Regions from separate parts of the Lysinibacillus sp. RC79 genome, predicted to be linked through region 1. Evidence: riboswitches for the same ligand, from Rfam matches in the RefSeq annotation. Region 1 holds a riboswitch; the other holds the start of a gene.
What was found. A riboswitch is a leader RNA that binds a small molecule or an ion and turns the genes downstream of it on or off. The one in region 1 is predicted to bind cobalamin.
Positions count from the first base shown of each region.

Region 2: linked by a shared signal. The riboswitch ahead of ABH968_RS23935 ((2Fe-2S) ferredoxin domain-containing protein) and the one ahead of cobT (nicotinate-nucleotide--dimethylbenzimidazole phosphoribosyltransferase) in region 1 are both predicted to bind cobalamin.

Region 1 covers NZ_JBGCCD010000003.1:52,237-56,966, reverse strand. Annotated here, with positions in the region: gene ABH968_RS04035 (hypothetical protein) at 147-287, opposite strand; gene ABH968_RS04030 (YheC/YheD family protein) at 603-1,367, shown strand; cobalamin riboswitch at 1,636-1,812, shown strand; gene cobT (nicotinate-nucleotide--dimethylbenzimidazole phosphoribosyltransferase) at 1,928-2,983, shown strand; partial or broken gene ABH968_RS04020 (response regulator transcription factor) at 3,461-3,664, opposite strand; gene ABH968_RS04015 (class I SAM-dependent methyltransferase) at 4,278-4,730, shown strand, end outside.
Region 2 covers NZ_JBGCCD010000037.1:38,923-43,652, forward strand. Annotated here, with positions in the region: gene ABH968_RS23925 (energy-coupling factor ABC transporter substrate-binding protein) at 1-246, opposite strand, end outside; gene ABH968_RS23930 (energy-coupling factor ABC transporter permease) at 248-994, opposite strand; cobalamin riboswitch at 1,140-1,324, opposite strand; cobalamin riboswitch at 1,552-1,736, shown strand; gene ABH968_RS23935 ((2Fe-2S) ferredoxin domain-containing protein) at 1,876-2,247, shown strand; gene cobJ (precorrin-3B C(17)-methyltransferase) at 2,252-3,922, shown strand; gene ABH968_RS23945 (sirohydrochlorin chelatase) at 3,937-4,730, shown strand, end outside.

The sequences.
Region 1 (4,730 bases):
TACCTTTTTCAACAAAACTGCTTCGTTCGTTTAAGTACATTTCTTCAAATAGTTATTTGTTGTATTAAGAGGAAAAGGCTCTTTTGATTTACATTTCGGAGTACCGAATGCCAACATTCATTATTATCTCTTACACCTAATGATCCTTATATCGATAGACCACTCGCCCAAATTCCTTTAAAACCGACTTCCTCTACAACTTTTGCGGAAAGACCGTTATGGGATTCCATTAAAAATTCAAGTTTGTCTGAATATATTTTTTTAAAAAAATTCGTCCTTTTTTTCAATATCTCCCATCTCCCCATACTCGACATGTCTATATGACTAAAAGTAAAGATTAGCAGGGCAAATATATTAGAAGCTAATGATTTTGAAATCAATAAAATGGATGTATTGAGAACAATCATAATGCTACTTTTCTAGTGTAGTAAATTTATTTTGACTCTAACAGAAAAATAGGAGATATTAGTCGCGTTACCAAGTCTCACTCACCCATGCAAGATAAATCTATTTACATACAATACAGTAACCTCCATAAGTGGGGAGGACTACACTATTAATACAAAAGAAATAAAAATATCTAACTAAATGAGGTGAGTTTATTGAAAAACGGACTTGGAAAATGGGAACAATTCTTACTGTTAAAACAAAATCCTTTAACAACTAACTGCATTCCAGAATCAACACTTTACAGTCTAGAAAACCTAATCTATTTATTAAATAAGTATGAGTATATTTATGTGAAACATGATAGCACTGGACAAGGAAGAGCAATGTATAAAGTATACAAAAGAAAAGATGGACACTATTGTTTTAACGGATTTACCATGCAAGGTGAAGAAATAAATAAGTGTGTAGCAGCAATTGAGGATTTCCATCAAGTTCTACATCCATATGAGAAACACGGTAGATTAAGCGGAATTTATATTATACAGGAGGGGGTCAAAAGTCTAACCCCTGATGGGGATTCAATATCCATTCGTGTTCATGTTCAAAATCTAAAGGGAAAATGGGTAATTGGTGGAATTTACGGAAGGATTGCAGCTGAGGATCATGGGATTGTCAATTCAAATCGGGGTTCTCAAGCAATATCGATGGATGAATTATTATCAGGTTATTTGATGATGGATAATACAAAGAAAGATCAAACAATAGATTCTCTAAAAGAAGATTCAATTTTAGCAGCTGAAGTAATAGCATCCCACTTTCCTTGTAGAGAATATGGCATTGATTTTGGAATAAATCTTGAAGGAAAACCTGTATTATTTGAAGTAAATACAACGCCAAGCATACGTAGTTTTGCCAAAGTTGATAGAGCGATTTGGAAGAATATTGTTGAGATTAGGAAAATGCAAAATGAAGGCTAAGTTTGAAATGTAGTTATTTTTCATGTTAGTCATCAGCATATTTCTATTCAATAGACTTACATCCTAAAATTACTTTCCCTACTATAATTTTAGGAAAGAAGAAACTTAATTGCATCCGTTACTTGTGAACGATTAGGAATTTACCTAGAAAAAATGGATTATGGTTGGGTAGGCGCGATATGAATCAATTTTCGAAGGAATCCCTGGAACAATTTTTCATTTAATCAAATATATTGACACAAAAACCACTTTCCCGTAGATTTAAAGTAATTGCATAAAAGCATTAGGTGCCCATTGCGGGAGAATAGGGAATAAAGTGAAAAGCTTTAGCGGTCCCACCACTGTAAAAGGGAGTTTCATAGAGAATGCCACTAGCATCGTTCTGGGAAGGTTCTACGAAATGTTGAAATTGAGCCAGGAGACCTGCCTATCTGCTTCGTATTATATAGACGATGGAAAAGTCTGTAGTTTATTTGTTATGGAATAAACTACAGGCTTTTTATTTTTTTCTCTAAATCAATCTTCGAGTAACAAGGGCAAAAAAGAAAGGGGAAATTTTCATGCAATTATTACAACAGACGATTCAAAACATTCAAAGTGCTGACAACAAAATGACGGGGAAGGCAAGAGAACGCATAGATGCACTTTGCAAGCCTCCTGGAAGCTTGGGAAGACTAGAGACCCTTGCTGTGCAACTATCCGGAATTACAGGCGAACAATTTCCTGTGATTGATAATAAAGCGATTATTGTCTGTGCCGCAGATCATGGTGTTTGTGATGAAGGGGTGACATCTAATCCACAAAATGTGACGGTCTTTCAAACATTAAATTTTCCTAGAGGAGGGACTGGTGTCTGTGCTATCGCAAAAATCACAGATGCTAAAATTGTCACAGTAGATGTTGGCGTAAAAGAAGATATTCCACATGATGCTGGTGTCATCCTAAAAAAAATTAAATATGGAACGGACAATATGGCAAAAGGTCCTGCTATGTCAAGGGAAGAAGCCATTCAATCTATTGAAGTAGGAATTGAGGTAGCTACGGAAGAAATAAACAAGGGGATAAATGTACTCGGGACAGGTGAAATGGGTATTGGCAATACCACGCCGAGTGCTGCCATATTATCGGTTCTTCGCGAATGTCATCCGAATGAAGTGACAGGCTTCGGTGCAGGTGTTGGACCAGGGGGAATAGCACATAAAGTAGAAGTCATTCACAATGCTATTGTATTAAATAAACCAAATCGCGATGATGCTATTGATATTCTTGCAAAAGTCGGTGGGTTAGAAATAGGTGCTATGGCTGGAGTGATACTTGCTGCCGCCGCACATCGTAAACCTGTTGTTATAGATGGCTTTATTTCTACTATTGCTGCACTTATTGCATACGAACTCGAACCAAACGTAAAAGACTATATCATTCCTTCTCATGCCTCTGAAGAACCAGGTGCAAAAATTGCTGCTGAAATGCTCGGGGTTGAACCGATGCTACAGATGAATATGAGATTGGGCGAGGGCTCTGGTGCAGCTTTAGCATTTCCTATATTGGACGCAGCTTGCTCCATGATGAAAAATATGGCTACATTAGAAGAATCTATACTGCTGTTAGAAAAGTAATCATAGATTATGAATTCTTTTTCTATTAAACCTTAATAAAATAGGAAAAGCTTAAGTAGAGAAAAGGAACTAAGTTGGGTATATCTCTTGACTCTGTTCTTTTAATCTCTGCTTTAACTACTTTAGAGTATTCTTTAACATTCTAAAAGGTTCTATGCCCTCCAATACTAATTTTATAATTTTTTATGTTACACATTTAATGATAGGTGAGGTTTAAATGTTATTTTATAAATACTTGGTAAATTATGAGGTAAACAGATTATTATAGGATTCTAATGAAACGGAGTTTATGATTGGATTTTATAACCCCTTGTCTAGAAAATGCATGAGAAAAAAATTTAAATGATAAAGTATGCTATAAATAATTGCATGCTTTATTTTCTTTAAAAATAAGTTAGCGAGATTAGCATGATATGTATTTAAAGTTACATATATAATATTTGGGGAAAGAAATTGAAAGTTTGTAGTGTATCAAATTCAAATATGCAAAAGCCCTAATTTTATTGCTATGACAACCGCACCAACACGAGAATCTACGTTTAGCTTTCGGATAATAGAAGAGATATGATGCTCAACTGTTCTCTTACTAATTCCTAATTCCTCACTAATATCATTATTTGTTTTATCTTCAGCTATCTTTTGCAAAATTTTATACTCTTTGGGTGTAAGTATACTCAAATTAAACACTCCTATCTATCTAATTATTATAAAGGCATAATAGCACGAATTGACATAAAATTCTACTTATTAGAAAAAAATTTACAAATCAAAATATTCGTAAATGAAATATTAATCTTAAGAAAATTGCGGGAATTACGGATTTTTTTTTGCGTAAATTCTGTTAAGTTTGAGATATAAATTACATATAAATAATTTATTAGTAAGTTTAGTTATGTGTATTTTGTATATATTTTCGGGAGATATTTTACAATGTTAAGAAGATATTTCTAGCAAATTAAAAATTAATCCCCTTTCCATTTTTTTCTATCCAGGCGCATTAAAGGTAATCGTTTTTTATCAATCTCTTTTTTCGACATCAAAAAATGAGCTCTTGTCATGTTTAATATCAAAAAATTAAGAAATTAATGATTTGTTTTAAGTTGCAGGAGTAATATCTTGTTATTATCTCCTTTATATGGATAAAATAAATATTTTTTCTAGGATATTGACAACTCTGAAAATGGTCAATATAGTTAAAAGTGTAAGTATATGTAAAAATATGTTTAAATGTATTTAAATTGGTAATTACCCAGAATATACTTGCTGGAAATTATGGGAAAGGAGTGAAAAATAGTTGGAGAATATTAATAAATGGATTGAAAATAAAGAAAAAGATCTTCATTTAAAAGTAGGATTAAATTTTTTAAATCAGTATGCAATTAGTATTATTTGTGAAATATTCAATAAGGAGAATATTTTCGGTAGTTCAAAAGCTTTGACGATTGATGAGATTATACAAAATAAAGGTTATAATATTGCAACTTCAAAAAGACCTTTAGAGTTAATGTGTAATTGGTTATGTTCAAAAAATATTTTGGAAAAAGTAATAGATGAAAATCAGGGAACTAGATATATGATTACCCAAACTATTCCATCCCCTGATTTACTACAACTTGAAAAAAGTGTGGTTGGGAAGACAATGCCAGGAGCAACGCAATTATTAAAGTTGCCACTTAAACATGCAAATGAAATATTTTTGGGCGAAATGTCACAAGAAGGTTTATATGCTCAGCAGTCTGTGTCACTA
Region 2 (4,730 bases), on a different contig from region 1:
TAAGCCGATGAAATAGCCGATAAATCCAGCGCCAATAGCAGCTTGTAGTGCGAATAATAAGCTTTCAATTTCACCGCTTGGTGGCTCCCATAAGCTTTCAAACCATGGTTCATAGTTAGCATCTATTTCACCAATTGCTGCCTCCGCTTCGCCATCAGCACCCTCGAATTCTGCGCCTTTTTGAATAAATAGGGGAACGATTGCTAGTAACACAACAACTGCTAAAAGCAGTAAGTTTTTTTTCATTTTAGTGTGCCTCCTTTGCTGAGAAAACACGTAGAGCTTTTAATTCACTCACATTGTATTTTTTCAGGAAGTTCATAACGATCACTGTTAAAATTCCTTCACTAACAGCAAGAGGGATTTGTGTTAACGCAAAAATACCAGCAAACTTTGTGAATGAAGCCATAAAGCCTCCGACCTCAGAAGGGAAGGCAAGAGCTAATTGTACAGAAGTGACAATATATGTACCTAAGTCACCAAGCATTGCTGCTAAAAAGACAGCGATGGAAAATGATAGTCCCATTTTTTGTGAGCCCTTAAATACATAGTAAGCGATAATAGGGCCCATAATTGCCATGGAAAAGGTGTTTGCACCTAATGTTGTAAGCCCACCATGTGCTAAAAGTAAAGCTTGGAATAATAATACGATTGTTCCGATAACACTCATCGCTAATGGTCCAAAAAGAACTGTTCCAAGCCCAACCCCAGTTGGATGCGAGCAACTCCCCGTTACAGAAGGGATTTTTAAGGCTGATAGCACAAAGGCAAAGGCACCCGATAGACCTAAAATCATTTTTGTTTCAGGATTTTCATCAATTGTTTTACGAATAGAACGTAATCCTAAAATAATAAAAGGAATCGATACGACCCACCAAAAAATCGCCCATTCAATTGGCAAAAAGCCCTCCATAATATGCATCGCAAATGCACGATTTGGCACGAATAAAAATGCCAATAAGAAATAACTAAGCTTCCAAGCTGAGAATTTCAAAAATCTCTCCTCCTCACATTAAAATTTTTCGAATTAGCGTGCGAAAATAAAAAAGACACTTCTCCAACTTTGGAAAAGTGCATAGCTAAAAAAAGCAAATAAAATTCTAGTCTGCTAAGCCGCACACCTATCCTCGTAGGTTGAAACGATCACATATTTTTCGGCAGGTCTCCTGGCTTTAGTTCAACGTTTTATAAGCCTTCCCATCCTTTGGACAGTGACATTATCTATAAAACTCCCTAATACAGTGGCGGGACCGCGCCGGACTTGAACCGGCTTCCCTTTTAAGCGAAATGATGAACAATTCGCACCGAAAAAAGATGAAGTTGTGAGATTTCACGACAAAGTGTAACATGATTTTCCATATATATGCTATACTTTTTATGAAAAAATTTTCAATTGAGGATCTATGTCGAAAATTCTGATAAATAGATAGAGATTTCACATTTTGCTATGAAATATTAAAAAAATTGTCACAAATTAAAAAAGAAATATTGAATTTTTAAAATAATAAGATATGATAGAAACAGTTTTCAATTACATGAAAGATCATAAATTCATATAAAACATCCATAAGTGCTTGAATATTTTCAAGATAATAGGGAAATCGGTGAAAATCCGATACAGCCCCCGCTACTGTAATAGCTGATGAAATCGCGGATGCCACTAGTGAAAACTTAGGAAGGCGCGATAGTAAAAAGAAGCTTAAGTCAGGAAACCTGCTTATGGGATGATGCATGCAAACTTTTCGGAGGGAGAAGTTGAAGCGAGAGCGAGTACCTGTATATATTCGTTTTTATTTGGCTTCTACTTAACCTTTACTCTTCGACTAGAGTAAAGGTTTTTTCTTTTTCCTAAAAGCAAATGAGGGGAGAACAACTATGACGACTTGGAATTTAGAGGGGATGAAAACACATCTTTTTATTTGCAATGGTAGTAGCTGTATGAAAAAAGATGCTGAGGACATTACATTGGCAATACGTGATGAAATACAGTTGCTAGCGCTTGATAAGGAAATACATACGACAAGGACCCGCTGTAATGGTAGGTGTAAGGATGCTTGTGTTGTCATTGCTTATCCTCAGGGGAATTGGTACCGTGTGCCGACAACGGAGCATGCGAAGGCACTCGTACAAGATTTAAATCATGAATCGTTACATAATGAGCATGTTTTTACATTGCGTGAAGGTTCGTTGCAGCGTACAGCACAAACAACAGCCATTAAAGGTATTGAAAAGGTGAAAGAGGGGTAACAAAATGGCGCAAAAAGGTAAGATTTTCGTAGTTGGCTTTGGCCCTGGAGACTTTAAACATATTACGACTCGTGCTGTGGAGGCACTACAACAAAGTGATATGATCATAGGCTATAAAACTTATGTTGAACTGATTCAGGATTTAGTTAGTGCAAAGTCGATTATTAGTACTGGTATGACAGAGGAAGTTTCACGTGCACAGGAAGCGGTGCGTCAAGCAGAGGCAGGAAGTATCGTATCGGTTATTTCCAGCGGTGATGCAGGCGTTTATGGAATGGCAGGATTAGTGTATGAGGTATTGATCGAGCTAGGCTGGACGGAAGCAACTGGTATCGAGGTAGAAATTGTTCCAGGTATTTCAGCTATTAATTCGTGTGCAAGTTTACTAGGTGCTCCAATTATGCATGACGCCTGCACCATTAGTTTAAGTGACCACTTAACACCTTGGAATTTAATTGCAAAACGAGTAGAAGCAGCAGCAATGGCGGATTTTGTTATTGCTCTTTATAACCCAAAAAGTGGACGTCGTACGAGACAAATCGTAGAGGCTCAACGAATTTTATTAGAATATCGTTCGCCAGATACACCGGTTGGGCTTGTGAAAAGCGCGTATCGTGACCGTCAGGAAATTACGATGACGACTTTAGCAGAAATGCTTGAACATGATATCGGCATGTTAACAACAGTTATTATCGGGAATTCAACAACATTCTTCTACGACAATAAAATGATTACGCCACGTGGTTATCAGCGCAAATATACACTTGGTGAAGAAAAACAACCGTTACGACCACATCAACGACTGAAGGAAGAAAATGAACCATGGGCGATGAATCAAGAAACAGGAGCAGCGCGTAATGATTTTGATACAGATCCCAATGCAAATCGTATTAAGCCCAGTTTAGCAATAACACCTCAACCAAAGCCTAAAAAATCGTCACTCGAAATGGCGACAGCTGCTCTTGCTCTGGTGAATGGAACAAGCGCGGTGAAAGTAACACCTAAGCGTGTTCAACAAAAAATCGAATCTATTTTTGAATTAGCGGTTAGTCCAGGGGTAGCCAATAAGTTTTTTACTCCTCAACAAATGATGACGTTAGCTGAGGTAGTTGGTGAGGAAGGAACGATGGAGTATACACCAGACCATCAAATTCATTTGAAAATTCCAACGTCAGAGCCTGAAGAGATTACCGCAAAGCTTCGTGAAGTTGGCTTTTTGCTAACACCAATTGGCGACGTGCTATCGTTAAAGGCTTGTGACTTCTGTTATGGGGAAAAGGCCGATTCGATTCCATATGCGGAAGAGATTCAAGAAAAGCTTGGTGGTATGTCGTTACCGAAAACATTAAATATTGGCTTTAACGGCTGCGGTATGGCATGTTATCGAGCAGTATTTGATGATATTGGCATTGTTTATCGCAAAAGTAAATTTGATGTTTTTATTGGTGCTAAGCCGGTTGGCCGTACAGCACATGCGGCTCAGCCAGTTGTTGAGGGCTTAGAGCCTGAACAGCTCATCCGACTTATCACCGATATTATCGAAGAATATAAAGCAAATGCACATCCAAATGAACGTTTGTTTAAATACTTTAAGCGTGTGAAAAAGATCCTACATTTTACGTATCAGGATATGTCTTCAAAAATAAAAGTAGAGCCAGCTCCGTGCGGCGACTAGTGAGGAGTAATGAGATGAAAGCAATTTTATTTGTCGGCCATGGGAGCCGTTTAGCAGCAGGAAATGATGAGGTACGCACGTTTATCGAGCAAATGACACCTCGTATTGATGAAAGCTTTTTAGTGGAAACATGTTTCTTAGAGTTTGCATCTCCAAACATTGAAGAAGGTATTACGAACTGTGTGAAGAAGGGTGCTACAGAGGTACATGTTATTCCGATTATTCTTCTTCATGCTGGACATTCAAAACTGCATATTCCAGCAGAAATTGAACATGCACGTGAGCATTATCCAAATCTTACGTTCACATATGGCCAAACAATAGGTATCCATGATGAAATATTTGCTATTTTAGAAGACCGTTTAGCAGAAATCGGCTTTAATGCTGAAGAAGAACATAAGGATACTGCCATTTTATTAATTGCACGAGGCGGCAGTGACCCAGCTGCAAATGGTGATTTTTATAAAATTACACGTCTATTATGGGAAAAACTCCCGGTTAAGTATGTGGAAAGCGCATTTATGGGTGTCACTGATCCACGTGTTGAAGAAGGAATTGAGCGCTGTGTGCAGCTTGGTGCTAAAAAAATCATTATGCTACCGTACTTTTTATTCACAGGTATCCTCATGGAACGTATGAACGACATGTGCAATCAATTTAACGAAAAATATGCTGACTGTGATATTCAAATTGCCAACTATTTTGGCTATCATGAGCGTTTACAAAATGTGCTATTAGAGCGTATTGAGCAAGCTGTGAATGGTACATCAACAGGTATGCAAGATTTAGAAAATTACCGTGCTTATGC